DNA from 3 places in the Limnobacter thiooxidans genome. Region 2 is predicted to be linked to each of the others. Evidence: predicted binding sites of a transcription regulator. Region 2 holds the regulator's gene; each other region holds the start of a gene.
What was found. The regulator sigma-54, encoded in region 2, starts transcription at its own class of promoters, with help from an activator protein. The targets are predictions, from matches to a motif close to TGGCANGNAANCTGCTTT.

Region 1 (10,594 bases), 600 kb from region 2:
AATGATCCGCCAAGCGCACTTGGGCATTGACCCAGTCCTGAACGGTAACGAATGGAAAGTCAGCGCCGAAAGGCTTGCCCGTATCTGGATTGATGCTGCTGGGGCCTGTCGAACCAAAACATGACCCAAGGTTGTTCACGCCAAGGACGAAAAATCGGTCGGTGTCCAAGGGTTTGCCGGGGCCAACCATGTTGTCCCACCATCCTTCACTTTTCTCTTGCCCTTCATACAGTCCCGCCACGTGGTGCGAGGCATTCAATGCATGGCACACCAATACGGCATTGCTTTTGTCAGCATTCAAATTACCGTAGGTTTCCACCATGAGGGAGTAGGCAGGCAGAGTCTTGCCGCACTCCAGCAACAGGGGCGCAGAAAATTCAATGAGTTCAGGCTTTACAAAGCCGACAGACTGGTTGGCAGACACAATTCGATATTTCTATGGTTGATTTTTTGTTTGTTCTTCTTGCTAGCCTTTGAGTATAAATCCCAAACAGGCATTGAATACAGTGCAATTGCGGGCGCACGGCGCCCACCGTACAGTTTGCGTGGCTTAGTTCGCTCTTAGTCGCTGTGCAGTTGACGCATCAATGCGTCAACTTTTTCGATATCGAAGGTACGGGTAACCTTCCTGACCAGTTTCTGGGTGGCATCGAAATCGGTTTTCAACAGCAGCTCCTTGACATCGAGCAACTGCGATGGGTGCATGGAATACTGGGTCAGCCCCATGCCAAGAAGCAGGCGGGTCAGGCGAATGTCACCGGCCATTTCGCCACACACGCTGACCGGCACACCCGCTTTTTCAGCCGAATTAATGACCTCGAACACGAGGCGTAGCACCGCAGGGTGCAGCGGGTCATACAGGTGCGCAACCTGGTGGTCAACCCGATCCACGGCGAGCGTGTATTGAATCAGATCGTTGGTGCCAATGGACACGTAATCCAGGTACTTCAAGAATTGGGGCAGGCTGAGTGCGGCAGCCGGCACTTCGATCATGCCGCCAATTGGAACCACCTGGTTGGCTTGAAACCGACGTTCCTGCAGCTGCTCGCGGGCCATGTCGATATAGGCTAAGGCCTGCTTGGTTTCCCGAATGTTGGTCAGCATCGGCAACAGGATTTTCACTGGCCCGGTTTTGGCGGCCCGCAGCAAGGCGCGAATCTGCGTGAGAAAAATTGCAGGCTCGGCCAGACTGAAGCGGATTGAGCGAAGCCCCAGTGCAGATGTGCTGGACACAGGGGGAGCACTGCTGTTGGCCCCGTCAAACTGCAGGGTTTTATCGGCGCCCAAATCGAGTGTGCGCACCGTCACCGGCTTGCCTTTCATGGCCTTGATGACCTTTCGGTAGGCCTCGAATTGCTCGTCCTCAGAAGGCCATTCCTTGCGGTTCATGAACAGGAATTCCGAGCGGAACAGGCCCACGCCGTCGGCGCCCGCATCCACAACGCCTTTCACATCGTCGGGCAATTCAATGTTGGCGAGCAGCTCGATTCGACGGCCGCACTGGGTTCTGGCTTCGGTGGTGATCAGGCGCTTCAGGCGCTGGCGCGACAAGGCGAGTATGGCCTGCTTGCGCTGGTATTCATCGACAACAATGGTGGCGGGGTCCAGAAACACTGCCCCCACCTTCCCATCAACCACCACCAGGTCGCCGTTGTGAATGAATTCAAGCGCACGCGGAACCCCAACCACAGCGGGAATGCCCAGGCTGCGCGCCACAATTGCAGTGTGCGAGGTGGCACCCCCCAGCTCAGTGACGAAGGCCCCAACACGCCGACCTTTCAGTTGCACCATGTCGGCCGGGGAAATGTCGTGCGCCACGATCAACCAGGGGTCTTCGTTCTCCCCTTCTGGCGGCAAAGGCAAGGCTGTTGCATGACCGCGCAGTGACTTCAAGACCCGTTCCACCACCTGGCGCACATCGCTGTTGCGTTCTCGGAAGTAATCGTCCTCAATGGCAGAAAACTGTTCCAGCAACACTTCCATCTGCTCAATCAAGGCCCATTCGGCGTTGATGAGTTTGTTCTGGATCAGGTTTTTCGGCTCTTCCGAAAGGATCGGATCTTGCAGGATCAGGCTGTGCAGGTTCAGAAAGGCATCGAACTCGGCTGGGGAATCCGCGCTGATCTGGCTGCGGATCTCTACCAGTTCGTCGGCCACCCTTTTAACCGCATTGTCGAATCGCTTTTTCTCGAAGCGTACCGATTTTTTGTCGATCCGGTTACGGGGAATGTCCCGCATGGCCGTGTCCCACACCAGGGCTCGGCTGACCGCAATGCCACGGGATACCGCGATGCCATGCAAGGCGAGTGTCATGGTTTATTCGCCTTCACCAAACTTGTCGTCAATCAGGGCCACCAGTGCTGCAATCGCCTCGGTTTCATCACTGCCTTCGGCTTCGAGGGTAACCAGGTGGCCTTTGCCCGCGGCCAGCATCATGACACCCATGATACTTTTCGCATTCACACGCCGCCCCGCCTTGGCAATCCAGATTTCCGACTGAAACCGGCTTGCCGTTTGTGTCAGTTTGACCGATGCGCGGGCGTGCAGGCCCAGTTTATTGCTGATGGTGATTTCTTGCTGAATCATCGCTTTTCGCCGGGTTAAAGGTTTGACGTTGCGGTGCCGTGGCACCTGTGCTCACTATACCGTTTCGACCGCCCATGACCAGTCGCTCGGCAACTTCGTTGATGGGCAGATCCCGAAATCCCAAGGCACGCAACACCATGGGCAAGTTACAGCCGGACACCAGAACCGTTGGCAAGTTCAAAGACTCCACACCGGCGCGCACTGCGGCATTGGAAGGTGTGGCACCGAACAGATCGGTGAGAAACACCACACCAGTGCCCGCGTGTACGTTACGCGCCGCATCTTGAATGCGCAGCACGGTCTGGTCAATGTCCTCATCACTTCTGACATCCACCACCGAGAACCCTTCCGGTGCCGAACCCATGACGTGCTGAACGCACTGACGGATGGCGTCGCCCAAGGGGGCGTGAGTCACCAAGACAAGCCCCAACATCAGCGAGACTCCTGCAAGGCGTGGTCCACCGCCTGCACAAAAGTGTCAGCAACCGGAAATCCGGTTTGATCCATGATTTCGCGAAAACACGTGGGGCTGGTGACATTCACTTCGGTCAGGTTCTGGCCAATAATGTCCAAACCAACCAGCAACAAGCCCCGCTTTTTAAGTTCAGGCCCCAGTGTGCGGGCAATGTGCCAATCGCTTTCACTCAAGGGCTGCGCGCGCCCGGTGCCACCAGCAGCCAGGTTGCCCCGGTGTTCGCCTTCTTTAGGCAGACGGGCCAAGCAATAGGGTACCGGCTCGCCGTTGATCAACAGGACGCGTTTGTCACCATCCACGATTTCAGGAATGTAACGCTGAATCATGGCGGTTTTTCGGCCGTAATCAGTCAATGTTTCAAGAATAACGCCGATGTTCTGGTCGCCCTTTTTCAGGCGAAAAATTGAGGTTCCGCCCATGCCATCCAGTGGCTTGGCAATCGCATCGGGGTGTTGATCCAGAAAGCTGCGAAGTTGCACTGCGTTTCGTGACACCAGCGTGGGCACCACAAACTGCTCGAACTGGGCAATGGTGAACTTTTCATTGTGGTCGCGAATGGCGCGCGGGCTGTTGAACACACGGGCGCCTTCGCGCTCGGCTTGTTCCAGCAACCAGGTTGCAGTGACAAATTCAGCATCAAATGGCGGGTCTTTGCGCATGATGACAGCATCGAGGTCTTTCAAGGCCACCTCTTCACGCCCTACTTCGGCATACCAAGGCTTGCTCGCACGGTCAATGGCAATCCACACCACGTGTGCACGAACACCACTGCCTGTAGACCAATGAAGTCCACCATCCTCAATCACCCCGACTTTCCAGCCTCGGGACTGGGCCGATTCCATCATAGCAATCGATGAATCTTTTTTTGGGTTCAGGCTGATGAGCGGATCAATCACGCACACAAAACTTCTGCTGCTCATGCGGCCAACTCCACGCTGGCCGTGGCCTCCAGTTCTTGCGAGGCGGCCAGGGCAGCCAGGCGACCGATTACGCCATAGGCATAGAAGCGGTTCACTGCCGCATCAGGGCGGTCGCCACAATCGGGGGTGTTGCAGGGGGTTTCAAATGCAAGGGGCACAAAGTGCATGCCAGGTGCATTCAGGTTTTCATCGCGGGCTCGACCTGTGTGTACCCGGTAAAAGCCACCCACCACGTACCGGTCAATCATGTAGACCACGGGTTCTGCTACTGCATCTTCAATACTCTCAAAGGTGTGCACACCCTCTTGAATAATGACATCGGACACTTGCAAGCCTTCCTTGACAACTGACATTTTGTTGCGCTGCTTGCGATTCAACCCCACCACTTCAGAGGCATCCTTCACGGTCATGATCCCCATGCCATAGGTGCCTGCATCGGCTTTGACCACCACGTAAGGCTGCTCGTCAATGCCATATTCAGCGTACTTGATGCGGGTTTTTGCCAGTACCTCATCCACAGCCTCGGCCAGGGATTCTTCCCCAACACGTTCCTGAAAATTGAGCTGGTTGCGGTGCGTGAAGTAAGGGTTGATCAACCACGGATCAATATCCAGCATTTCAGCAAACGATTCCACCACGGAATCATAGGCTTTGAAGTGCGTGCTTTTGCGGCGCGTGGCCCAACCTGCATGCAGGGGCGGCAGCAGGATCTGGTCCTTGATGCCTTGCAACATGGGGGGCACGCCTGCAGACAAGTCGTTGTTCAGCAGGACTGCACAAGGCTCGAGGCCGTCCACACCAACACGGTTGCCCTTGCGGCGCAAAGGCTCCAGCACGATGTGCTGCCCATCGGGAAGGTCAAACCGGGTGGGCTCTGTAATTTCCGGCGACACGGAACCCAGGCGAATATCCAGGCCGGTCTGCTTCAGGATTGCAGCCAGACGGGCCACATTGGTCAGGTAAAAGGTGTTGCGGGTGTGGTTTTCCGGCACCAGCACCATGCTGCGCGCTTCAGGGCAGATTTTTTCAATCGCACTCATGGCGGCTTGAATGGCCAAGGGCATCATTTCAGGGGCCAGGTTGTTGAAACCGCCCGGAAACAGGTTGGTGTCCACGGGTGCCAGCTTGAAACCTGCATTGCGTACATCGACAGAGCTGTAAAACGGCGGGACGTTCTCGTTCCAGGCCATTCGGAACCACCGCTCAATCTCGGTGGTTTTGTCGAGCATTCGTTTTTCAAGATCCAGAAGTGGACCGGTTAAAGCTGTAACTAGATGTGGAACCATCGACATTCTCAGGGTAAGACACTTCGCCAAGTGTAATCCAAAACGCTGCACTGCCACATTGGGGACGGAAAATCGGGTGTGAAGGTGGGTGGCTGGGGAATTGGTGCGGTGTTGGGAGGTTGGGAGGGGGCTCAATGGCCAAGCTCTGCGTGGAAATCTGTTTTTCCAGCGTGTTGCGCCTGTCCGCACTAAACCCGACTCGCCAAAACCCACGGGCGAGTTCGGGTTTTCGCCTTTGGCGACTGTGCAGACAAGCTTCACGCTGGCAGATTTCCCTGAAACGCAGACTTGGCCCCTTGAAGCCTCCCCTCCCCGCCCATCACCGCACGTGAATTCTCTCAGCCACTTGTTGCCTTCACACCCGTTTCTGCGGAGGTCGGAGATTTGCGGGCGGCGGCGATTTGAACGCCGCAAGAGAAGTGCGCAGTGCCTGTTGGGTTCGCATCAGGAATATCTGCCCGCTTGAAACTGGATTGGCGCGCTTGGCTGCAAGCCAACGCCGAGCCCCGACAATGTGTTTTGGAGGGCGAGGCGAGTGCCAAGCCAGGCTTCAAGGAGGGATAACAGACATTCAGCGAACTCAACAGGCACTGCGCACTTCTATTGCCAAAATCAACAAGTCAGCCCCGCAAACGCCAACCCAAAGAAACAGATTGAAGGCAACAAAAAAGGCACCCGAGGGTGCCTTTGAGTCAGCCCATTGTCCCGGGCTGAAGGATCCACCTAAGTGGAGAGTGTACTTACTTGCTGTAGGCTGTTTCACCGTGTGAGGTGATGTCCAGACCTTCACGCTCGGCTTCTTCGCTTACACGCAGACCGATAATCAGATCAACCAGTTTGAATGCAATCACTGAAACCACTGCTGACCATACGATTGTGATAACCACGGCCTTAGCCTGGATCAACACTTGGCTGGCGATGGAATAGTCACCAGCAGCAATCATGGGCCACGGTTGTCCAGTCAGCCACTGCGGATGGGCCACCCAGGTTTGGCGAGTTGAACACGCCTGTCAACAGAGCACCCAAGATACCGCCTACGCCGTGAACGCCGAACACGTCCAGAGAGTCGTCAGCACCCAGCAGCTTCTTCAGACCGGAAACACCCCACAAGCAGATGAAACCTGCCAGCAGACCGATCACGATTGCACCAGCGATACCCACGTTGCCTGCTGCTGGCGTTACTGCCACCAGACCAGCAACAGCACCGGATGCCGCACCCAACATGGAAGCCTTGCCTTTCAGCAGCGCTTCACCGATACACCAGGCCATCACAGCAGCTGCGGTTGCAATCAGGGTGTTTGCGAAGGCCAAGGCAGCGTAGCCGTTGGCTTCCAGAGCAGAACCTGCGTTGAAACCGAACCAGCCCACCCACAGAAGGGACGCACCAACCATGGTCAATGTCAGGCTGTGTGGAGTCATTGCTTCTTTGCCGTAACCAACACGCTTGCCGATCATGTATGCACCCACCAAACCAGCAACAGCGGCGTTGATGTGAACTACAGTACCGCCAGCGAAGTCCAGGGCACCCAATTGCCAGATGTAGCCAGCTTTGCTGGTCATCTCGGCTGCCACTTCGGCGCTTGAGTAAGCATCAGGACCCATCCAGAACCACACCATGTGTGCTACTGGGATGTAGCTGAATGTGAACCACAGCACCATGAACAACAGAACTGCGCCAAACTTGATACGCTCGGCAAACGCGCCCACGATCAGTGCACAAGTGATACCGGCAAATGTAGCCTGGAATGCAGCAAATACGATTTCAGGGATGTATACACCCTTGCTGAACGTTGCAGCGTTTGCAAATGTACCAGCAGCGTTGTCCCAGATACCGTTCAAGAGCACGCGGTCAAATCCACCGATGAATGCGTTGCCTTCTGTAAAGGCCAAGCTGTAGCCGTAAACAAACCACAGCACCACAATCATGGAGAATGTCACCATGACTTGCATCAACACGGACAACATGTTCTTGGAGCGAACCAAACCGCCGTAGAACAGGGCCAAGCCTGGCACTGTCATCATGATGACCAGTAGTGTAGCAACCATCATCCAGGCAGTATCGCCTTTGTCAGGAACGGGTACTGCAGCGGGCGCAGCTTCTTCTGCAGGCGCAGCTTCAGCGGCCATTGGGGCTTCGGCAGCAGGGGCTGCCTCAGGGGCAACAGTTGCGTCGCCAACAGGGGTTGTTACAACGGCTTCGGTGGCAGGTGCTGCAGGCGTTTCTTGCGCAAACACACCAGGGCTGGCAACACTGAAACTCAGTGCGGCGGCCGCTAGCCAGACAGTCAGAAGTTTCTTCATGATTTCCTCACTTCTCTCTGGTTAAAGGGCGTCTTTACCGGTTTCGCCTGTGCGAATACGGGTAACACTCAACAAATCAAACACGAAAATCTTGCCATCGCCTATCTTGCCGGTTTTGGCAGCCGCTTCAATGGCTTCACAGGCCTGATCAACCAGGCTGTCATCCACTGCTGCTTCAATTTTCACTTTGGGCAAAAAGTCGACTACATATTCGGCGCCACGGTACAACTCAGTGTGACCCTTCTGGCGACCAAAACCTTTCACTTCGGTAACCGTAATGCCTTGCACGCCAATGGCAGACAGCGCTTCACGGACTTCATCGAGTTTGAAAGGCTTAATGACTGCTGTGATTAGCTTCATTACGCACTCCTGAATTAAGTTTGAAGAGGGTATAAAACAGCGCCCTCTTCAGAGCGCTGTCTGTATTCAATTTAGAACTTGGCGCTGAAAGTTACGACCAAAGAACCGTCGGTGATGTCATCGTTATTGAAAATAGCTTGTGCATCGTTGTCGGTTTCGATGTAGGCAGCAGTTACTGAATACTTAGGGCTTAGTGCATAAGTCGCAGCCAAGCTGTAATCGGCATATGTATCAACGCCACCAACGCCAGTGCGAAGGTTTGGCAGGTCTTTGTCAAAGCTGGTGATGCCGTAGTGAGCAGTCAAAGACAATGAGTCTGACAAAGGCAAGGTGTAACCCAAATCTAGGTAAGTGGAACCGCCTAGATCAGTACTACCGTTTGCAGCTGTGAACGCGAAGTAGTCGTCAGATACAGCATAGGACAGCTTGGCGTATGCATTGGCGTATGACAACTTGCCATAAACTTCCAATGTGTCAGCATCAGGTCCATTCACTGCTGGAGAAAAACCTTCATAAAAGTAGTACAGGGCACCGACGTCGTAGCCGATACCGTTTGCAAACGAACCAGCATAGCCACCGTAGAAGTCCATTTCCAGGCCAGAGCTTCCTGCACCCAGGTTGTTGATGTTGGAGTTCCAGTTACCAACATAGAAGCCGTTGCTGAAAGCAGCATCGAAACCACCCTGGAATGCCGGACCAGCGTTGGTCTGGGAAATACCACGGAATTTGTAATCTGTGGTGATGTTTGCGTTCGCTGTTGTTGTTACTTCAACAGCTTGTGCAGTAGAAACAGCACCGAATGTGGTTGCGGCGATTGCAGCGACGAGTACTAATTTTTTCATCTCACTCTCCTAAAAATAGATGAATGCCGTAAAGTTTTTTTGGCAAGGCTCTATTAGCGAGAAGCGTGCCAGCAAGCTACCTGTCAGTAAATTCGCGATAAATCCCCCTTTTTCGGGCACAATAAGCATTCGATTTTTTGAATTTTCTGTCATCGCACTGTTTTGGTGCACCGTTTTGGTGCGATGCGATACCACTCTTCCGGGGGAAATTTTGGCCACCAGTCCATTTGATGCAGTTCAATCGAAAATCAGTGAACTTTTGAACGCGAAAGGTTTGCAAACCCTTGAAAATCCAGTGACTCAGCTGATTCGCCAAAGCCTTCAGGATATGGAATTCGTCAGTCTGGAAGACTTCGAGATCCAGCGAGAGGTCTTGAACCGGTTGCGCGAAAAGGTACATGCACTGGAATTGCGCGTGGCAGAGCTGGAAAAGAAAGCCTGATCAATAAGACTTTCTGCCAGCCAGGCCGGGTGACACCAGGCTGGGCACCCGTTTGCCTTTAAAGGTACGGAGGGGATAATCGTTGGGGTTTGACCTCCCGCAAACACTCCCATGCCCCTAGCCACACTCCAAAGCCTGACGTTTGTCGGTGTTCGCCCTATTCCTGTACAAATTGAAGTTCACTTGTCTGCGGGGCTACCCTCATTCGCTTTGGTTGGCCTGCCCGATGCGGAAATTCGGGAATCCAAGGAAAGGGTTCGGTCGGCCCTGTTGAACAGTGGCTTTGAATTTCCCAGCCAACGCATCACAGTCAACCTTGCTCCTGCGGACTTGCCCAAGGGCAGCGCCGCATTTGACCTCGCGGTGGCTTTGGGCATTGCCGCAGCATCGGGTCAGTTGGCCAAGGCCGAACTGCAAGACTGGGTGTTTGCCGGAGAGCTTTCCCTGTCTGGCGCATTGACTGGTGTGCGAAGCCCCTTCGCACTCGCCGTGGCAGCCCGCAAACAGGCGCAACAGCGCAATCGCCCCCTGAAACTGATGATGCCCAAAGCACAGGCCGCTGTGTCCGCAACAGTGCCTGACATTGCGGTGTACGGTGCTGTGTCCTTGTTTGAAGCAGCAGCGCACCTTGTAGGCCATGGCACGCCAATGACACAGGAACAGCCAGGCTGCCCAACCACCGCCACAGGGCAGGCTCTCGACATGGCTGAGGTCATCGGCCACCAAACAGCCAAGCACGCTTTGCTTGCAGCAGCTGCCGGACAACACCACATCCGCCTGGTCGGCCCACCCGGCAGCGGAAAGTCCATGCTAGCGCAACGGATTGGCGGTCTTCTGCCTGCGCTGCCCTTTGAAGACTCACTGGATATCTCAGCCATTCGCAGCCTCAAGGGTGAGGGCGATTCATTCAGTCAGGCGAGGCCATTCAGGAATCCACACCCGAGCAGTTCTATGGCCGCACTGATAGGCGGAGGTAATCCGCCCGCACCCGGCGAAATAACCTTGGCACACCAAGGCATTCTGTTCACAGATGAGGTGCTGGAATTTGACCGGCGCTGCCTTGAATCCTTGCGCGAGCCACTGGAAACAGGGCGAGTCAACATTTCCCGCTCCGGACACCAATCCACCTTTCCAGCCCGCTTTTTATGGGTGTGCGCCCACAACCCATGCCCTTGCGGTTGGCTGGGCCACCCAGTCAAGGAATGCCGCTGCACGCCAGAGCAGGTTCGCCGCTACCAGGCCAAACTGTCAGGCCCCTTGGCCGACAGGCTGGACATTTCAATCGACGTACAACCAGTCGAACATCAAGCCTTGTTACAAGGGTCGCAAGGTGAACACGAATCCGGAAGCAGCGCCGCGCTGCTAACGCAGGTTCTGAAAGC
Region 2 (10,594 bases):
AATCCTGAATACGAGAACAGACCTACAGCCGAACTGGCTGCTGCCAAGATCAGGCTGATGGGTTTCGATGTCGATGGCACGCTAACCGATGGCGGGCTTTATTTTGGCAATGAAGGGGAGGTCATGAAACGCTTTAGCGTGTTCGATGGCCAAGGCTTGCGGCTGCTCATGGACCATGGCATCAAAGTGATCTGGATCACCGCACGTTCCAGCAGCATCGTCGAAAAACGGGCCAAAGACCTCGGAATTTATCAACTGGTTCAAGGCTGCAAAACCAAATTGCAGGCCTATGACGACATTCGTCAGTCTCTTGGTCTTGACTGGCAGGAATGCGGATTTTTTGGTGACGACTGGCCCGACTACCCTGTGCTTCAGCAGGTTGCACTGGCAGCGACCACGCCCCATTCACCGGAACCCATGAAAAAGACGGCCAACTGGATCAACAACCGGCCGCCTGGTGATGGCGCCGCGCGCGAACTGTGTGATTTCATTCTGGCCAACCAGCCCGAATACCGCAACCCTTGGGAATGCCGGTGAAACCTGTTAGTGCTTTCTTTAATCTGATTTCGCAGTTCATTCCGCTGCTGCTGACGTTCGTGCTCGCAGCGGCTTCGTACTGGTTTGCAATACAGTCCGAGTTAAGCCTGTTCAGTGCCCGCGGCAAGGCCGACCCCACAGTCAGCGACTACTACCTGCGCAATTTTTCAGTGCAAAGCCACGACCTGGCAGAAAACAAATACTCCATTATCCGCAGCAAATCCGCAGAACACATTCCGCAGGGCAACGTCTGGAATTTAACCAAACCCGAGCTTGAACAGTTTGAGCCCAACAAGGTCATGGTGAAAAGCACAGCCAGCAAAGGCGCCTACCTGCTGGACACTGACGAGGTTTTTTTGCGCGAAGACGTCATTGTCAACAGCCGCAACGATGGCTTGATGACAGTGATGAAATCCGAGGAAATCCGGATCGACAACATCGCCAATGAAATTTCAACTGACAAAAAGGTGCTGGTGACCCGACCCGGCCAGAAGTTTGAAGCGCAAGGGGCGACACTCAACAACGACACGGGCGAATTGAAAGCGCAAGGGTCAATCAAGTTTCGCATAGAGGCACAACGATGAAACGCACATACTGGACACCCACCTTGGTGCTTACCAGCTTGCTGGCATTCAGCCAAGCAGGCCATGGACTGGAAGCCGACAGGCTTCAAGCAACAACGATTGACGCCAACCAGATGACTTACAACGAAAAGTCCAACGTCACCGTGTTCACTGGCAATGTGTTGCTGACCCGGGGTAGCCTGGTCATTCGCGGAGAAAAGCTAACGTTGACTGAAACAGCCGATGGCAATCAACTGGCCAAGGTTGAAGGATCCCCAGCCCGGTTCAAACAACAGCGGGACTCCCAAGTCAAAAGCGACGTGCTGCTCATCAGTGGCACCGGCGAGATGATTGAGTTTGACGGCAACAAATCCGTTGTCACCCTGACCGGCAAGGCCAGCATCGAAAAGAGTGCCAATGGTCAACTAACAGAATCCATTTCAGGCAGCAAAATCACCTACGAACAAAACACTGAGTTTTTGAATGTGGTGGGCGCGCCAAACAGCGCGGGCAAAACACGGGTTCAAGCAGTGATCAAACCCAAGACACAAGGACAGGCGCAGTGAGCAACCCCGTCAAGCAAACCACCAACACGACGCCAGCTCAAACTCTGACCGGGCAAGGTCGGCTTCAAGCGCACAGCCTTCGCAAAGCTTACCGAAGCAAACGCGTAATCGAAGACGTATCCCTGCACGTGGACACGGGAGAGGTGGTGGGTCTACTTGGCCCCAACGGCGCAGGTAAAACCACCTGTTTTTACATGATTGTGGGGCTGGTCAGCGCCGACGAAGGAAACATCTGCCTGGAAGGCCAGGACATCACCCTCAAACCCATCCATGAGCGGTCGCGTGCCGGGCTGTCCTACCTGCCCCAGGAAGCCTCGGTATTCAGGAAGTTGACGGTCGAGGAAAATATTCGGGCCGTGCTCGAAATCAACCCGCCCACGGACAAAACGATCGATCAGGCGGTTGAAGACCTGTTGAATGACTTGCAGATCACGCACATCCGAACTTCAGTCGCTGCATCTCTTTCTGGAGGCGAACGCCGCCGCCTGGAAATTGCGCGGGCCTTGGGCAGCCAGCCCCGCTTCATTCTGCTGGATGAGCCGTTCGCGGGTGTGGACCCAATCGCAGTGCTTGAGATTCAGCGCATCGTCGCGTTTTTGAAGTCTAAGGGTATCGGTGTGCTGATCACTGACCACAACGTGCGTGAAACGCTGGGCATTTGCGACCGCGCTTACATCATCAGCGCGGGCCGGGTATTGGCCTCGGGCAGCCCGGAGCAGATTGTAAAAAATGACGATGTACGCCGTGTATATCTTGGCGAACACTTCCGGATGTAAAGCTGAATCAACATGAAACAATCACTTCAGCTTAAAGTTTCCCAAAACCTCACGCTAACCCCTCAGCTACAGCAGTCCATTCGCCTGTTACAACTGTCCACGCTTGAATTGCAGCAGGAAATCCAGCAGGCCCTTGCCGAAAACCCGCTGCTAGAACTGGCAGATGAAGAAGCGATGGAAGGCGAACGCACACTGAGCCTGGACAGCAGCAATGGTGAACTGCACGAACCCAAAGGCGACAGCTTTGAGGCTGAACCCGACCCCCGTAAAGCGCCTGAACCCGTCAGCGACCAACAGGCTGAACAGGACAACCAGGGCGAAGAAATTGTTCAGCGTGAAACCATTGACTCGATTGAGGACAATTGGGAAGGCGATTGGCGCGACAACAGCGGCGCCAACGCCGACGGCGATGAGGAAAAGCCAGGCCTGCAGCTTGCTGCGCCTGACAGCAGCCTGCACCAACATCTGATCGACCAGTTGCGCCTGACGCAAGCCAGTGAACGGGACAAAAACCTCGTGCTGTGGCTGATCGACTACCTGAGTGACGACGGCTACCTCACCGTTGAATTGGAAGACCTTTGGGAAACCCTGCAAGACGAACCCGACCTGGAGTTTGAAGAACTCAGCGCGGCCCTGAGCCTGCTGCAAAGCTTTGACCCACCTGGTGTGGGCGCACGCAATGCTTCCGAATGCCTGCTGTTGCAACTGGCCCAAAGGTCCGACATCACCTGCCAGCCCTCACTACTCGGCAACTGCCAGGCCATTATCCGCGACCACCTTGGACTGCTCGCCCAACGCGACTTCACCAAGTTGAAAAAAGCACTCAACGTGGACGAAGACGTGCTGAAGGTTTGCCACCAGATCATTCGTTCACTTGAACCATTTCCTGGCGCGCGCTTTCGCCGAATTGACGACGACCATGTAGTTCCCGACGTAATTGTCAAGAAACTTAGCGGCCAATGGCATGTGCAATTGAACCCGGATGTCATGCCAAAAATCCGAATCAATGAAATGTATGCCTCTATTTTGCGCTCTCATCGAGGGCAAAGTGCGCAACTCAGCGCCCAACTTCAAGAGGCCCGCTGGCTATTAAAAAACGTTCAGCAGCGATTTGACACTATTTTACGAGTCAGCCAGGCCATCGTTGAAAGGCAGATTGGCTACTTCAACCATGGTGAAATTGCCATGCAGCCCTTGGTTTTGCGAGAAATTGCAGACCTTCTCGGTCTTCATGAATCGACTGTGTCAAGGGTTACCACGCAAAAATATATGTTGACGCCCTATGGGTTGGTTGAGCTAAAGTATTTCTTCGGGAGTCATGTTTCCACCGACTCGGGTGGGCAGGCTTCCAGCACGGCCATCCGTGCGCTCATCAAGCAACTGATTTCTGCGGAGGACGCCAAGCAGCCGATATCTGACAGCCAAATCGCCGAACTACTCGGTCAACAGGGCATCGTGGTCGCAAGACGCACGGTCGCTAAATACCGGGAATCACTGAAAATACCCCCGGTGAACATGCGAAAGTCGCTTTAAAAACTAAAGCTTCCCCCGCAGCAACGAAAGGAGATACCTTTATGAACTTGAACATCAATGGTCATCATCTGGAAGTTACCCCAGCAATTCGAAATTACGTAATTGAAAAACTGGATCGGGTGAAAAGGCATTTTGACCATGTGATTGACGCATCGGTGACCATTTCAGTGGTCAAGCTGGTTCAGAAGGCCGATGTCACGCTGCATGTACGCGGCAAAGACATCCATGCAGAAGCAAGCCATGAAAACCTCTATGCGGCAATTGACGCGCTGGCCGACAAACTGGATCGCCAGGTCCTTCGCCACAAAGACAAAGTGACCAATCACAATCACACCCCCATGAAACACCAAGTGGTTGAAGAAGCTGAATAAACCACTGTAATTTCAGGGAAATTCAAAAGGCGGACAACAATCCGCCTTTTCCGTTTTTATGGCGTATAATCGGCCCCACCATTAGAAGCGGGTATCAGGAATCAACAGCGATGAACTTGATCGCAAATCTACTGCCACCATCCAACATTTTGTTGGACACACAGGTCACCAGCAAAAAGCGCGTCTTCGAGCAAGCCGGACTGGTCTTTGAGAACAACCAGGGTATCGCAAGGTCCAAGGTGTTCGACAGCCTCTTCGCGCGAGAACGTCTGGGTTCCACTGGCCTTGGCCAGCAAGTGGCTGTGCCGCACGGCCGCATCAAGGGTCTGCGCGAACCTATCGCATCCCTTGTTCGCGTTCAAGACCCCATCCCTTTCGATGCACCTGATGGCCAGCCTGTCAAACTACTCATGTTTTTGCTGGTGCCTGAAAGCGCAAACCAGCATCATCTGGATATACTGTCTGAATTGGCTCAAATGCTGTCTGACAAAGACTTCCGGGAAAAGCTCATGACCGAGTCTGATCCGGGTGCCACACACCAGCTGATCGCCAACTGGGAGCCCTACCAACCCGCGAGCTAAGCCTGTGAAGCAACTGAAAGAACTGATCGAAGCCAACCGCAACAAACTCAAACTTGACTGGCTTGCCGGCTTGAACGGTGGTGAGCGCCACCTCGACCTTCAGTGCTTTGCTTCCTCTGACTTGGTGGGTCACCTCAACACCATTCACCCGGGTCGCATCCAGGTATTTGGTCGTCAGGAAATTGAATACTTCGCACGCATCAGCGATGCCCGCAAACAAAACCAGATCGACAAACTGGTTGAGGGCGAACCGCCCGCCATTATCGTGGCTGAGTCTTTCCAGCCGCACAGCCTGCTCAAGGAAGCCTGCGACAAGGCCAACATCCCGCTGCTGGCCACCCCCTTGTCGGCCGCTGAAATCATCGACTTCTTGCGCGTTTATATCAACAAATGGCTCGCACCCTCCACCATGATGCACGGCGTGTTCATGGACGTGCTGGGCATGGGCGTACTCATTTGTGGTGAATCGGGACTGGGCAAAAGCGAATTGGGCCTGGAACTGATTTCACGCGGCCACGGCCTGGTGGCTGACGACGTGGTGGAATTTTCACGCGTGGCCCCCAACTACATTGAAGGGCGCTGCCCGGAACTGATTCGCAACCTGATGGAAGTTCGGGGCGTTGGTCTGCTGGACATCAAGGCAATTTTTGGTGAAACAGCCGTTCGCAGAAAAATGCGCCTGAAACTGATTGTGCACCTGGTGCGCAAAGCCTCGCTGGAATTGCACCAGGAACGTCTGGTCACCGAGCAGCAATATCAGGAAGTGCTGGGTCTGCCCATTCGCAAAGCGATCTTGCCCGTGGCGGCTGGCCGTAACCTGGCCGTATTGCTGGAGGCGGCAGTGCGAAACAGCATTCTGCAAATGCGGGGTATCAACACCCTGGACGAGTTCATGATTCGCCAGCAAAAAGCGATGCTCAGTGAATTGGGCGGTATCGAATACCTGCCAGTTGGCTCGGACACCGACCTGGATCTGGGACATGACTGACATGAAAGTGGTGCTGGTCACCGGGCTGTCAGGCTCTGGAAAGTCGGTTGCCATTCGCGCCCTTGAAGATGCGCATTTCTATTGTGTCGACAACCTGCCCCCCTCATTCATTCCTCAGGTGGTTGAACGCCTGTCTACCGAAGGGATTACGCAGTTGGCCATTGCAGCCGATGCGCGCACGGGGCGCGACATCATCGACCTGCCGCAAATCATTCAAACCCTGAAAGCCCGGGGTACCGATGTGCGCATCCTGTTTCTGGACGCAGACAACGACACCTTGATTACCCGTTATTCTGAAAGCCGGCGCCGCCACCCCATGAGTGCACGCTTGGGCGAACAAGCCACGGTACAGGAATGCGTGGATGCAGAACGTGAAGCCTTGGAGCCCTTGCGCGCCATATCCAGCTGTATCGACACCTCTGCCTTGCTGCCCAATGTGTTAAGGCGCTGGGTACTGGAAACAGTTGAAGGCGATTCAGCCAAACTGACACTGGTCTTTGAGACGTTTGGATTCAAAAAGGGACTACCCAGCGATGCAGACCTGGTGTTCGATGTGCGCTGCCTGTCCAACCCCTACTACGACAAGAATCTTCGCCCTTTGAGTGGCAAAGACATTGAAGTGCAACTGTACATTCAGGCTGACGAGCGCAGCGATGCCCTGATCGACGACATTGAAAGCTACCTGAGAAAATGGCTGCCCTCCTACCTGAACGAGCAGCGCAGTTATGTCACCGTGGCGATTGGTTGCACGGGCGGCCAGCATCGGTCTGTTTACGTGGCTGAAACTTTGGCCAAACGATTTACAACAAAACCCCTTTCAGAAATCGAGAGTATCCTGTTGCGCCATCGAACTTTGGGGTGATTCATTCAAACGCCCAGCCTGTTCCAGCAACTTGTGCACAATTCTGGGAACTGGTTTTTCAGAAAGTTGATGAAACGCCGCATGGAAACCAGATCGTTTCAAAGCCAGCACCTTGAAATGCATTTTCCTATGGGTTAACTCATGCACCAGCCAAGACTGACCTTGCAGACGTTGCAACTGTTCCTCAATCTCCTCCCGGGCATCGCTTAAGCCCCAACGGCTCAAGATCTGATCAAACTCGGGCAACAAGGCGGCGGGTTGATGTTCCTCGTCACACGGCACGCAGGGTGGAGTCCACAACCCTTGCCACACGCCTTTGTCAGGTTGAATGTCCAGCAGCAAAGCCCTCGTTTCATCCTGAACAAGCAGGCTGATGAAATACAACTCTGGCCGTTCTTTTTTCGGTTTCGGCGTCGGCAACTGGTTAACCTGCCCTTTGCTCAATGCCACACAGCTTTCGTTCAAGGGGCACTGCCGACAATCGGGGTTGCGCGGTGTACAACGCGTGGCACCCAAGTCCATCAAAGCCTGGTTGTATTGGCCAGGGTTGGCTCGGGGCACATTGGTTTCTGCAATCAACCACAACTGCTTTTTAACTGCACTTTGCTCGGGATACCCCTCCACCCCGTAATAGCGGCAGAACACCCGTTTGACATTGCCATCCAGAATTGGGGCCTGCACGCCATACGCCAGCGACGCAATGGCACCCGCCGTGGATCGACCAATACCGGGCAGACTTTCCAGATCAGCCACATCACGCGGAAAAACGCCACCAAAACGCTCAACCACTTGCTGGGCACACGCATGCAAGTTGCGCGCACGCGTGTAATAACCCAGCCCTGCCCACAACTGCATCACGTCCTGCTGCGAAGCGGCGGCCAAATCACTCACCTTGGGGCAAGCATTCAGCAATTTTTCGTAGTAGGTCAGTACAGTCGTCACCTGTGTTTGCTGCAGCATGATCTCGCTCAGCCAAACCTTGTAGGCATCACCGGTGTGTTGCCAGGGAAGGGTTTGGCGGCCATGCCGGGTTTGCCAGTTCACCAACACTGCTGCAAACTGCTCACCCTTCATCGGGTGCGATGCTGGACTCAATCTCAATGCCGGGCTTGATAGAGACTTCATCGCTGACAATTCGCACAATAGAATGTGCTGCGCTGATTCATGACCCGTCGCTTCACCAACGCACCACATCGTTTGCACGGTTGCCCTTCGCGGCCATAGACATCGCAGTGCAGCTGGAAGTGCCCCAATTCACCATCAATGGCCTGAAAGTTACGCAGGGTGGAACCGCCTCGTTCAATGGCCTCGCCCAGTACAGCCACGATGGCACCGTGTAATTCCACCGCGTTGTTTCGGCTTAGTCGACCTGCTGCTTTGCCCGGTCGTATGGCGCTGCGAAACAGGGCTTCACAGGCATAAATGTTGCCCACACCCACCACAGCAAAGCCACTGAGCAGCAGCGCCTTGATGGACACTTTCTTGCCACGTGTTGCAGCAAAAAAGGATTCAGGGGTAAAAGAATCGCTAAATGGCTCCGGGCCCAGTTTTGAAAACCTGACAAAACCCTGCTCCCAACCCGCCTCTTTTTTCACGTACTCCACACTGCCAAACCGCCGGGGGTCGTTGTATCTCAACACCTTCTCGCCAAACTTCCATTCAATGTGGTCGTGCTTGTCCCAAGGCGTTTGTGCATCCACAATTTTCATGGAACCCGACATGCCCAAATGCACCACAAGCACATGCTCACCGAAATCCATCAGCATGTACTTGGACCGCCGCTCCACGCCCATCAAAACCTGTTGTACACACTGCTGCACCTCACAGGAGACAGGCCAACGCAAACGCGGCTGACGCACCGTGCACAACAACAACCGCTGCCCGGAAAAGTGCTGGGCAACGCCTCTTTTGGTGATTTCTACCTCGGGTAATTCAGGCATAGACTAAAGCGCGCACGCGCATCTGTTAATGTGATAAAAATGAATTTGGATTCACCAGCATTTCTTCGGGTTCAACAGTATGACTTGTTTTAAATCGGCTACCTCAGGCTTGGCGATATTACTCCTCAGCGGTGTTGTTGCGGGGTGCGCCACTGTGCCAGCAGAATTGCCCGCCGATCAGTCCAAGGTCTCGGTTGACCAACAAACCTATGAGGCCCGAGTTGCAAAAATGGTGCAGCAAGATCCTTTGTTTGCCCTGTTGACCGCTGAAATCGCCAGCCAGCGAGGGGACATCTATTCTGCCACGCTGGCCTACACGGAAGCAGCCAAACAACAACGCAATCCGGAACTGGCCAAACGGGCGGTTGAAATCAGCCTGGCTGAAGGCCAGCTGGAATTGGCGCTGACTGCTGCCAAGGTATGGGCTGAACTTTCACCACAAGACAAACAGGCCACTCAATCATTGCTGCTACTGCAACTGGGTACCAACCAGATTGACGAAGCGCTTCCGGCGCTAAAGGCCTATCTGGACGAAGTAAAAAAAGCTCAGGAAAGCAATCCGGGCCTGGCGGGTACGTCGGTTGAGAAAGTAGCACTTGACCTGCTCATGCGTATTCCAGACAAACCAAAAGCCTACCGCACGGCATTGGAACTGTTTGGCAACGACCCCACCGATGCTGAAGCCCAAACACTCCTGGCACAAATTGCCCACGCCTCTGAACTGCACGCGCAAGCCGTGGGTCACATGGAGAATGTGGTTCAGAAATTGCCGCAAGAACGATTCTATGTACTGATGGCCCAGTTCATGGAAAAAAGGGACAACAATCCCGAAGCCGCCATGGCCTTGATCGACAAGAAGGCGCAGGAGAATCCGAACTGGTTCAGCGCCCGGTTGTACCTGGCCCGCAACCACACCCAATTGCAGCAATGGCCGCAAGCCCGTAGCCGCTTTGCCGAAATGATTGCCCTTCAACCCGACAACCTGCCACTGTATTCCAGCCAGGGTTTTGTGCTAACCCAATTGAAAGATTACGAGGGTGCGCAGAAGCATTTCCGCACTTACCTGGATAAAACTCCCCCGGCAGACCGGCAAAATGAAGTGCTCATCCATGCCACGCTTTCTGACATGGCGCTTGAACGCAAAGACTTCGCTGCCGCCTTGAAATGGCTGGACAACACGCCGAACGCAGCAGATGAACTGGATATCCAACTGAAGAAGTCTGTGGTGTTTGACAAGCAAGGCGATGCCGCAGCGGCCAAGCGCGTGCTGAACCAGTTCAAACCCAAGAATGAGGACGAATCAGTTCGACTGACACTGGCAAAATCACAGCGGGCAGAGGCCGAAAAAGCCCCCGCCGAGGCAGCCAGTGAATTGGACAATGCCCTGCAAACCTACCCCGATCAGCCCGACTTGCTGTATGAGCGGGCCATGGTGGCTGAACGGCAAGATGACCTTCCCGGTGTGGAACAGTACCTTCGCCGCCTTATCGCCGTGCGCCCAGACAACCCACATGGCTACAACGCCTTGGGTTACACCTGGGCAGAGAACAACGTGCGCCTTGCCGAGGCACTGGAGCTGATCCAGAAGGCAGTTGAACTGGCCCCAAATGACCCCTTCATACTTGATTCGCTGGGATGGGTGCATTACAGGCTGGGCAACATGGGCAGCGCGGAAAGCACGCTGCGCAAGGCTTACACGCTGCGCCAGGATGAAGAAATCGGCCTGCATTTTCTGGAAGTACTCATCAAGTCGGGCAAAAAAGATGAAGCACGTCAACTCGGCACGACCTTGGCCGTTCGTTACCCTGACAGCACGTCTTTGAAAAAACTGATTCAGCAGCTTGAAGGAATTTAAATTGATGTTGGTGCACTTCCGC
Region 3 (10,594 bases), 660 kb from region 2:
TGTCGGAGAAGAAAATGTTGGGGGACTTTCCGCCCAGTTCCAGGGTCACTGGAATCAGGTTTTGTGCGGCGTAGCTCATGATCAGGCGACCAGTCGATGTTTCGCCGGTGAACGCAATTTTCGCGATGCGTGAGTTGCTCGCCAGTGGCTTGCCGGCTTCCAGGCCAAAACCGTTCACGATGTTCAACACGCCGGGTGGTAGCAGGTCAGCGATCAGGTCCATGACAACCAGCAAGGAAGCTGGAGTTTGTTCAGCGGGCTTCAGAACCACGCAGTTGCCGGCGGCCAATGCGGGCGCCAGTTTCCAGGCGGCCATCAGGATCGGGAAGTTCCAGGGAATGATCTGACCGACAACACCTAGTGGCTCGTTGAAGTGGTAAGCGTAGGTTTGGTGGTCAATTTCACAGATGCTGCCTTCTTCGCCGCGAATGCAGGCAGCGAAGTAGCGGAAGTGGTCAATGGCCAATGGAATGTCGGCAGCCATGGTTTCGCGCAGTGGCTTGCCGTTGTCCAGCGTTTCAGCCACGGCGATCAGGCGCAGGTTTTCTTCCATGCGGTCCGCGATTTTGTTCAGGATTGTTGCGCGTTCTGTGGGTGAGCGCTTGCCCCAGGCGTCTTTGGCGGCGTGGGCGGCGTCTAGCGCCAGTTCAATGTCTTCAGCCTGTGAACGTGCCACTTGGCAAAGTACCTGGCCGGTTACAGGTGTGATGTTGTCGAAATACTGACCATTTCTTGGGGCGACCCATTTGCCGCCGATGAAGTTGTCATATTTCGCTTTGAATGGAAAAGCAACGCCCAGTTTTAGCTCGTCAACCATGTTCATGTCCCTAACTCCTTTGTTATGTTGATGTAGGTGAGGAGTCAAGCGCAACGGGCATGCCAGTGGCAATTCAGGGCAGTTTTCGGCATTCTCTTTCAGTCACTGTGCGTGCAAGTCACAGAAATAGGAAATAGTGCGCCGAAATTTGACTCTGGTGGAACACTGGGACAGTCTTTTATTGTGTAAACATTTGCATAATATTGTTGCGTTGCAAAAATTTGACACACTGCCTGGCGCGTCAGGTCGATTGAATTTCGTGGAGAAATGTTTCGAGTAACTGGGTTCGCCCCAAATTCACAGCGCTGTAACCTGCGGCACTTCCCACCTGGCTTTGCACCTCTTCGCTTTTCAACCACGGCAACAGGATATCCATGGCGGGGTATTGAAGATCACTGTTGTGCAACACCAGGAAATAGCGTTCTTTGGAAACCGTGCGGAAATGCAGGTCATAGTGGTCTGCTGCTGCACGAATACCCAGGCCCAAGTCGCCATGACCAGCGGCAATGGTACAAGCCACAGCCAAATGGGAGTTTTCCTCGTGGTAGTAGCCGGGCAGGTTTTCCGGGTTCAGGCACGCTTTGGTGATCAGCGCGTTGAGTTGATGGTGGGTCGACGAGGCGGAATTTCGATTGACCAGCAAGGCACGCCGCATCGAGACATCTTCCAGCGTGGGTGGCGTGGCAGCCGGTCGGCTAATCCAGCCGATTTCACGCTCAAACAATTCAACCACCGACAAATTGGCACCCCGCAGCCAACGCCTCATGATTTGATGCACGTGCGAATGTTCTTCAAGGCCTATGGGCAAGTGGCAACCCGCCACCCGAACTTCGCCGCGGTGCAATGCCGAAAGCGCGGCAATACTGCCTGACCAGCGCAAAGACAACTGCAGCTTTTTGTACAAGGCCGTGTTTTGAAACAGGTTTTGAAGCACCAGGTCATCGCTCAAGGCCAGGCTGATCCAAGGTTTGTTCTGGTCGATGTCCAGCCATTCCGCATTCAGCTGTTCGCCGACTGTTCCCAGGTCAGGCGCTACACGCACATTGCCTTGCTCGACCATCCAGATCAACTTGTGCCCGAACCGGGTCAGGCAGGCGCCGGCGCGGCCGTGGGTGGCCACCAGGTCTTCGCCCAGTATCTGGTTGTATTGCTGAATTTGAGCCCACAGAGTACGGTAGGAAACGCCGAGTGCCTTGCACGCCAGCGAGATGGATCCCTCGGAGTCTATGGTTTTGAGGGTTTGCATCAGGCGCTGGTCCAGTTCAATGAACTGACCGTCTTCCCGTTTCCAGCGTGCGGATAATTTTAAGTTGAGCATTTGCGAATATAGGCACATCGATTGCTTGCATTCTGACAGATTAAAAAAAGCAGGAGACAAATGTCATGAAGTTCAGCAGTAGAAATTACCTCGATCGGGAAACAAGGGCGCTTGAGCTGTTCACCAGACTGATCGCCGGGGCCTGCATCGTTGCGGGCAGCGTACTGGCTGTACCTGCAACAGCAGCCACAGCAGAATTGGGCGCAGTGCAAGGTGACCTGACTGGTGGCGACCCTTTGGGCTCCATGCAATGGCCCGACATGAAGGGGCAGTTTTTTGATACCAATGCCAAAACAGTATTCGATTCCAGAATCAAGGTGACAGTGCCCCTGTTTGCTGAGGACGCGATGAATGTGCCGGTTTCCTTTGATGCTTCAGCGGTGGGCAAGGTCAAAAAAATTGTGGTGTTGGTGGACCGAAACCCGATTCGAAAGGTACTTGAGTTCATTCCCGAGAAAGCAAAGCCGGCATTGAATTTCCGCTTCAAGCTGGAGCAGGCAAGCCCGATACGAATTGCTGCATTGGGTGAAGACAATGTGTGGCACGTGGGTTATGCCTTCATTGAAGCAGCCGGTGGCGGTTGCACGGTGCCAGGCGCTACGCGGGCTGACGGCAGTTGGCCCCAAACCCTGAACAAGGTGGCCGGCAAAATGTTTGACGCCAACCAGTTGCGCAACGACGCCCGTTTGCGGGTGCAGGTTTCGCACCCGATGGACACCGGATTGGTGGCGGGAGTGCCCGCTTTCTACATTGAGGAAATGGTGTTGCAAGACAAAAACCGGCAGGTGCTGGCCCGGCTTTATCCTTTCGAGCCTGTGTCGGAAAACCCGCTGTTCTCCTTCGACTTCGACAAAAAACCGCTAGGGCCTGTCAGCCTTGTTGGGCGTGACAACAATGGCAACCGAATTGATGCAAAGGTTACGCAATGAATTTTCATTCAATACCCAAGCCTGCAAAGACAGGTTTCAACGCGCTCGCCGGTTTGTTGGTGTGCGGCTTTTTGAGCGCAGGCCCCGCCTGGGCTGAGCTGCCCAATGTGGCCAAACCCTCAGCCGACAAGGCCACGCTGAACTATGGCTTGAAGGCCACCGAACTGGCGGGTGGATGGTATGTCATCGCCGGTGCCAATGACGATTTTTCGCAGGCCAATGGCTGCAACATCATCAACACCGGTTTTTATATTGATGATGCGGGCGTGTTTGTCATCAATACTGGCACTTCGCGAATTTATGGCGAGCAACAACGTGCCTTGATCGATTCAATCAGCAAGGGCAAGCCCATTCAGCAAGTTGTCGCATTGAATTTGCACCCGGATTATTTTTTGGGCAATCAGGCCTACCCCAAGGAAGCATTGGCTGCGACCAAAGTGACCATTCAGGGCATCAAGGCCGAAGCAGCGCTGTATGAAACCAATTTGTACCGCCTGTGCGGCGACTGGATGAAGGCCACTGAAAGTGTGTTTCCAAGTCAAACGATTGTGCCGGAGAAGCTCAACAAGTTGGGTGGCAAGGCGATTGAAGCCATTGAGCTGAAAGGGCACACCGATTCAGACCTGGTGTTGTTCGACCCCGACAGCAAGGTGATGTGGGCAGGTGGCCTTGTGTTTTACAAACGAATTGTGACCACCCCGCATGCGCGATTGAAGCCCTGGATTGAAAGCCTCAAAAAGCTGCAGGCCATGAAACCGAAAGTCGTGGTGCCCAGCCACGGGCCAGTAAGCTGGGGCACTGAAGCCATCGACCAGACACTGGATTACCTGACCTGGCTGGACACGCGTTTGACCCAGGCTGCCCAGATGGGAGAAGAAATGAATGAGGTCATGAAGCAAGGCGCGCCTGAACGCTTCAGGAGCTTTGCAGCCTACCCGGCCGAGTTCTATCGAAACGTCACCAATTTGTATCCAGTTTACGAGAAGGGCGCATTGGGCGGATTCTAAACAATCTGGGTGTATCAGGTGTTCCAAAAAGGGACAGCTTGTGTGTTGCTGAGCAATTGTGCTGTTGCAGTGACACAAGCTTGTCTCTTTTTTTACATCTTGCAGCAGCGGCATCCCACCCAAAAGAGTCGTTTTTTCAAGCCACTGATTTTATTGAATAAAAAAATTATTTAGATGAAAGATTCTACTTGGCATGAAGCTTGCGCTAGGTTTCTTCGGGTAGCCCCGACTCTGCAAATGAGGGGCGAGAACCTCACAAAGTAACGGATGAAGAGAGGAGAAACTAAAAATGCGCAAAACTCTGCTTAGCGCGATGGTAGCAACCGCACTGGCGATTCCAGCAGTGGCTTCTGCCACTGTGACAGACGCAATGATTCAAGGCGATGCCAAATCCACAGGCGACATTCTTTCCTGGGGTATGGGTACCGAGGGTCAGCGTTACAGCCCATTGAAAGACATCAACGTAGCCAACGTGGGCAAGCTGGTTCCAGCCTGGTCATTCTCGTTCGGCGGTGAAAAGCAGCGCGGTCAGGAAAGCCAGCCTGTAATTCACAACGGCAAGATGTTCGTGACTGGTTCCTATTCACGCATTTACGCACTGGATGCCTCTACAGGTGAAAAACTGTGGAAGTATGAGCACCGTCTGCCAGAAGGCATCATGCCTTGCTGCGACGTGGTGAACCGTGGTGCCGCACTGTATGACAACCTGGTGATCTTCTCGACACTGGATGCCCAGTTGATCGCTCTGGATCAGAACACGGGCAAGGTGGTCTGGAAAGACAAGATTGACGACTACGCAGCTGGCTACTCCAATACTGCTGCTCCAATCATCGCCAAAGGCTTGGTGTTGACTGGAGTATCTGGCGGTGAATTCGGTGTGGTAGGTCGTGTTGAAGCGCGCAACGCCAAGACTGGTGAACTGGTTTGGATTCGTCCAACCGTTGAAGGTCACATGGGTTACAAGTTCGACAAAGACGGCAAGAAAATTGAAAACGGTATTTCCGGTACCACCAATGCGACCTGGAAAGGCGACTTGTGGAAAACCGGTGGTGCAGCAACCTGGCTGGGCGGTACCTACGACAACAAAACAGGCTTGGCCTACTTCGGTACTGGCAACCCAGCGCCCTGGAATAGCCACCTGCGCCCTGGCGACAACCTGTACTCCACATCCACCGTGGCTGTGAACATTGACACAGGCAAGATCGAGTGGCACTACCAGTCCACGCCCAACGACGGCTGGGACTATGACGGTGTGAACGAGTTCGTGACCTTTGACATGAACGGCAAGCGTGTGGGTGCAAAAGCCGACCGCAACGGCTTCATGTACGTGAACGACGCCAAGACCGGCAAACTGGAAAACGCCTTCCCATTCGTGAAGAAAATCACATGGGCCAAGGGCATCGACATGAAGACAGGCCGTCCGATTTTCGATCCAGCCAACCGCCCCGGCGACCCCACAGCCAAGGATGGCAAGAAGGGTGAAGTGGTCTTCTCTGCACCTTCATTCCTGGGTGGCAAGAACCAGCAGCCAATGGCTTACAGCCCTGACACAGGTCTGTTCTATGTTCCTGCCAACGAATGGGGCATGGAAATCTGGAACGAGCCAATCACCTACAAGAAAGGTGCGGCTTACCTGGGTGCCGGTTTCACCATCAAGACATTGCCTGGCTTTGACTACATCGGCGCATTGCGTGCGATGAACCCCAAGACCGGCAAGATCGAGTGGGAAATCACGAACAACGCGCCTCTGTGGGGCGGTGTTCTGACCACAGGCGGTAACCTCGTGTTCTGGGGTACTCCAGAAGGTTTCCTGAAGGCTGCTGATGCCAAGACCGGTAAAGAAGTCTGGAAATTCCAGACCGGTTCAGGCGTGGTTGCACCTCCCGTGACTTGGAAAGGCAAAGATGGTCAGCAGTACGTGGCTGTTGTGTCTGGTTGGGGTGGCGCAGTTCCCCTGTGGGGCGGAGACGTAGCCAGCAAGGTGAACTACCTTGAACAAGGTGGTTCCGTCTGGGTATTCAAGCTGATGAAGTAATCGGTTTGTGCAGTACATCAAACTGCCCCGTGTGGGGTGGTTTGATGCGTAGTGAAGTAGTAGAGCGTAATAGTAATGTTGTGATTTTCACCCCCAAGTTTTCTGCCTGCTCCGCAGGGAACTTATGGACGCAGACGATGTGATCAAACAGCTCCTTGGGACCTTTTTCTGGCACAGATTTCAGTCGGAGAAAGTTGTAGCGGTTTGATAGTCTCCTAACCGAATGCGTCTTTTCAGCCCGGCCATGAGCCGGGCATTTTTTCGTCAACAGTAGTTAGAACTTGTAAGCAACCTGACCCGACAGGACAATTGCATCGCCTTCTACAGTTCCAAGAACACGGCTTTGTGTGCCGCCTGCGCCTTCGGTGCTGTCAATTTTTGCCTTGTCGGGCATGACGTACTGAAAGGCCACATCGAATGTGGTGGCTTTGTCGAATTTGTACTGTGAACCCAGGGCCAGTGTGATCCGGTTCTCGTCTGGCAGGCGCACCTTGCGTCGTTCATCGGGCACGGGCGTGATGTCGTAGGCCACACCGGCTTTCAGATTGATCGTGTCGCTGTATTTGTAGATGCCGCCCACAGCAAAGCGCCAGCTGTTTTTCCACTCGTAGTCCTGAACAGGAATTGGAACGCCTGCAGCCGGCCCCACTGCATTGACGCGTTGGAAATTCAGCTGTTGAATGGTGCTCCATTCGGTCCAGGTTGCATCAGTCAGTACCTGCCATCTTGAATCGAGCGCAGTAACGGAAGAAAGAGCCAGTGAAGCGGGAAGACGGATTTTTGCGGCAAGGTCGCTGTTCAGCACGCCAGCGCCGGCAAAGGTCACATTGCCTTTCAGGTCGTGTTCAATGGCCGAGCGGTAGGCAACACCCACGCGTGTGGCCGGCGTAATTTGGCCCATGGCACCTAGGTTGAATCCGTATCCCCATCCATCGCCTGCAATCGTGGTCAGTGATTCCACACCGGCGCCCAGCACGCTGGAGGCACTCAGTTTTGCATCGAGTTTTTCTGCAGAAACACCTGCACCGACCGACCACTGATCATTGATTTGATAGGAAGCTGAAGGGTTGATGTTCAGTGTCTTGATGTCGGAGGTAATGCCTTGAAAGCGGCCAATCCAGTCTTGCTGGTAATCGGTTTTGAGTCCGAAGGGCGTGGCCACAGACAAGCCAAAGTTGATCTTGTCGTTGAACGGCACGACCAGGTGGAAGTTGGGGATGTAGCCTTCCGCGCCGAAGTCGCCAACATTGCGGCCAGGGTTTCCGGCCATGGCAGGCGGGGTGGTGGAGCCTTCATTGTGGAACTCGGCATTCAAGTCAACGTAATGGCCACCCAGTACAACCTGACGCTCTTTCAAGCGGGCCATGCTGGCCGGGTTGAACCAGGCCGCGCTGGCATCTTCAGCGATGGCGGCTTTGCCTGCATAAGCCACACCAGCGCCGCTGGCATTTTGCTCCAGCAGTGCAAAACCTGCTGCATGTGAAATGGAGCCAATTCCCAGACCGAGTGTAGCGACTGCAATGTGAAGTGGGCTAAATTTAAATGGAATGTATTTCATGTTGTCCTCAAGGGCGCCAGGGTGGATTGTGATTTTTTGGCGGAGGACTATTGTAAGTAAAATTACATAAATGTGTAGAGATATTGCTGTAAGAGTAATCTGCGATAAGAAACGGGAATTGCCCGCTATTCAGGTGTTCAACGGCACCGCTGCACCGCTTTGAGAGAACTTCCAGGTTGCTACTACGAGCATGGCCAAGGTTGAAACAATCAATACTGTGGAGCTGAGAATCAGGCTGAATTCTGCGTGGCTTGTGAAGGCATGCCGCAGCATGTCCACACAATAGGAAAAGGGGTTGAGCAATGAAACCCACCTGGCCAGGGCTGGCATGGGGTCAATTGGGTACAGTGCGCCGCTGAAAAAGAACACCGGAAAAATCACGAAGTTCATCATGACGGCAAAACCGTCAATCGATTTTGCAAACGTGCCACACAGCACGCCCAGTGCCGCACAACTGAGCGCTGCCAATACTGCAGCCGGCAACAGCACATGTAATTGTGGCCACACCGTGCGCCCAACCCAGGGCAGTGCCTGCTGCAAATCAACGCCCAACGGGGTCAGTACCGCGTAAAGCCCCTCCAGGCCGAGCAACAATGCGACCAGCAAAGCCATTTGCACCAATGCACCCAAGGCAGCCCCCAGTGTTTTAGCGATCAGGATATGCCGGGTTTTTACTGGTGCTGTAACCAGCAGGCGCATGGTCCCGGCGTCTTTGTCCAGTGCGATGCTCAAGCCGCCCACCATGCCGCCGAACAGCAGGGTCATGCCAATGATGCCGGGCAGCAGGCGTGCGGTGTAATCAATCCCGGCAAGTGCCTGCATGCCGCCACCAATAATCCACAACCACAGCACCGGGCGCACCATGGCAGCTGCCAGGCGATCGCGCTGTTTCAGCAGCTTTTGACTTTCCCGGGCAATGACAGCCCGATAAAATTGAATCAGCATGGTTGTTCTGTCTCAGCCTTCATTTTCCAGACAAACCAGTCTGCCAGTGTCGCTGTGCGTACGCTGGTTACACTTTGATCTGGCAATTCGTCCAGTGCCTGCGCAGGGGTGCCCAGCCAGTTCAATTCGCCTTTATTCAGAAAGCCTACGCGGTCGCAGCTGCTGGCTTCATCCATCAGATGGGTGGCCACAAAAATGGTCAGGCCGTCCAGGGCCTGCAAAGTCTTGAGGGTGTGCCACACGGTGTTTTTGGACGGTACATCCAGCGCAGTGGTGGGCTCGTCAAGTATCAGCACGCCGGGACGGTGGATCAGGGCACGGGCGATGTCAACCAGTCGTTTTTGCCCGCCGGATAAACTGCCCACTGTGCGTTTGAGCCAGCCTTCAATGGGGAATACGGTAAACAGGTGGGCAAGGTTGCTTCGGGTTTGAGCCTTGTCCAGGCCCTGAAGCCCGGCGGCAAAAAACAGGTTTTCTTCGACTGTCATGAAACGATCAAGCGACACCGATTGGAACACGAAGCCGAGGTTTTTACGGGCCAGGTCCGCTGCTTTATGGGTGCTGTGGCCCAATACTGAAAGCTCACCTTGATCGGGTTTGATCAAGCCTGCGATCAGGCTGATCAGCGTGGTTTTGCCGGCTCCGTTGGGGCCCAGCAGGCCAAACATTTCACCCGCATGAAGATCAAGGTTGATGTTGTTCAAAGCCAGCCTGTCCCCCCATGAGAAGCGCACGCCGTGCGCTTGAAGCCGAAGGGGTTGATTTGTTGCCGTGATGTGTGTGTTCAAGTGCCGTTGTTGCTCAAGTGCAAGCTGTTGTGATCGCTGCGATACCATACCACGGGCACTTCGGCTGCCGTTGCCAGCCCTTGTTGTTCGGGCTTTTGAACCTTGAAGTAGTCGTCAGGGTTGTCACGTCGCTGGGCTGCATCAACAAAGGCTACTACTTTTTCGTGGTCAGGCGATTTGTGGCAAACAGGATCTGCGTTGGTGGCATCCCCCGTAATCAGGTAGGCCTGGCAGCGGCAGCCGCCGTAATCCTTGGCTTTGTCCGGGCAGGTGCGGCAGGGGTCTTTCATCCAGGCATCACCCCGGTAGCGAGTAAACCCATCACTTTCGAACCAGATGTGTTCAACGCTGCGGGTTTTGACATTGGGAAATTCAAAGCCGGGTAGCATGCGTGCAGCCTGACAGGGCAGGGCAGTGCCATCGGGGCTGATGCTGAGGAACACATTGCCCCAACCGCTCATGCAGGGTTTCGGGGTTTTTTCAAAGTAATCGGGCACCACGAACAACAGCTTCATGGTGTTGCCCAGTTCTTCACGCCACGCGGCCACCCGTTCTTCTGCGTGTTTCAATTGTTCGTGAGTGGGAATGAGTGCCGCCTTGTTCTGAAAAGCCCAGCCATAATATTGGGTGTTGGCCAGCTCCAGGTATTCGACGCCCAGCTTCACCGCCAATTCAATGATGGAATCGATGTGGTCCAAGTTCAGGCGATGCAGCACCACATTCAGCACCATGGGCCAACCTGCCGCTTTCACGGCCGTTGCAATCTCGAGTTTCTTCTGAAAGGTTTTGGTGTCGCTCAGCGCGTCGTTGGCGGCTTGTGTGGCGTCCTGAAAGCTCACTTGAATGTGATCAAGTCCGGCGGCCTTCAAGGCGTCCAGTCTTGCTGGTTTCAAGCCGATACCCGAGGTAATCAGGTTGGTGTAATACCCCAGTTCATGCCCGTAGGCCACCAGTTCCTCAAGGTCGTCCCGCAGCAGGGGTTCACCGCCGGAAAAGCCCAACTGCACTGCTCCCAAAGCGCGAGCCTGCTTCATGGTTTCTTTCCATTGCTCAGTGGTCAGCTCATCCGTGTTGCGTTTGTAGTCCACCGGGTTGTAGCAGAACACGCAATGCAGCGGGCAACGGTAAGTGAGTTCGGCCAGCAGCCACAAGGGGCCGGCAGGGCGCACGGGGTCGGTGGCGCTTGTCGTCATGCGT

Region 1: RGQ30_RS15075 (TorF family putative porin) is a predicted target of sigma-54. The motif match lies at 8,824-8,841, and genes of this name have one in related genera.
Region 3: RGQ30_RS04665 (PQQ-dependent methanol/ethanol family dehydrogenase) is a predicted target of sigma-54. The motif match lies at 4,261-4,278, and genes of this name have one in related genera.

What each region holds. Positions count from the first base shown of each region.
Region 1 is NZ_AP028947.1:3,298,101-3,308,694, forward strand. It holds gene metX (homoserine O-succinyltransferase MetX) at 1-424, opposite strand, end outside; gene ptsP (phosphoenolpyruvate--protein phosphotransferase) at 562-2,313, opposite strand; gene RGQ30_RS15045 (HPr family phosphocarrier protein) at 2,317-2,586, opposite strand; gene RGQ30_RS15050 (PTS sugar transporter subunit IIA) at 2,555-3,019, opposite strand; gene gshB (glutathione synthase) at 3,019-3,981, opposite strand; gene gshA (glutamate--cysteine ligase) at 3,978-5,267, opposite strand; partial or broken gene RGQ30_RS15065 (ammonium transporter) at 6,008-7,568, opposite strand; gene RGQ30_RS15070 (P-II family nitrogen regulator) at 7,590-7,928, opposite strand; gene RGQ30_RS15075 (TorF family putative porin) at 8,000-8,770, opposite strand; gene RGQ30_RS15080 (accessory factor UbiK family protein) at 8,982-9,212, shown strand; gene RGQ30_RS15085 (YifB family Mg chelatase-like AAA ATPase) at 9,324-10,594, shown strand, end outside.
Region 2 is NZ_AP028947.1:357,407-368,000, reverse strand. It holds gene RGQ30_RS01645 (KdsC family phosphatase) at 1-537, shown strand, start outside; gene lptC (LPS export ABC transporter periplasmic protein LptC) at 534-1,121, shown strand; gene lptA (lipopolysaccharide transport periplasmic protein LptA) at 1,118-1,666, shown strand; gene lptB (LPS export ABC transporter ATP-binding protein) at 1,663-2,442, shown strand; gene RGQ30_RS01625 (RNA polymerase factor sigma-54) at 2,455-3,975, shown strand; gene hpf (ribosome hibernation-promoting factor, HPF/YfiA family) at 4,017-4,346, shown strand; gene RGQ30_RS01615 (PTS sugar transporter subunit IIA) at 4,457-4,927, shown strand; gene hprK (HPr(Ser) kinase/phosphatase) at 4,932-5,915, shown strand; gene rapZ (RNase adapter RapZ) at 5,908-6,777, shown strand; gene mutY (A/G-specific adenine glycosylase) at 6,733-7,902, opposite strand; gene mutM (bifunctional DNA-formamidopyrimidine glycosylase/DNA-(apurinic or apyrimidinic site) lyase) at 7,899-8,717, opposite strand; gene RGQ30_RS01590 (tetratricopeptide repeat protein) at 8,827-10,572, shown strand; gene RGQ30_RS01585 (hypothetical protein) at 10,577-10,594, shown strand, end outside.
Region 3 is NZ_AP028947.1:1,020,050-1,030,643, forward strand. It holds gene adh (aldehyde dehydrogenase) at 1-823, opposite strand, end outside; gene RGQ30_RS04650 (substrate-binding domain-containing protein) at 1,059-2,135, opposite strand; gene RGQ30_RS04655 (quinoprotein dehydrogenase-associated SoxYZ-like carrier) at 2,201-3,064, shown strand; gene RGQ30_RS04660 (quinoprotein relay system zinc metallohydrolase 1) at 3,061-4,071, shown strand; gene RGQ30_RS04665 (PQQ-dependent methanol/ethanol family dehydrogenase) at 4,361-6,106, shown strand; gene RGQ30_RS04670 (OmpP1/FadL family transporter) at 6,381-7,664, opposite strand; gene RGQ30_RS04675 (ABC transporter permease) at 7,794-8,609, opposite strand; gene RGQ30_RS04680 (ABC transporter ATP-binding protein) at 8,603-9,397, opposite strand; gene pqqE (pyrroloquinoline quinone biosynthesis protein PqqE) at 9,394-10,590, opposite strand; gene pqqD (pyrroloquinoline quinone biosynthesis peptide chaperone PqqD) at 10,587-10,594, opposite strand, start outside.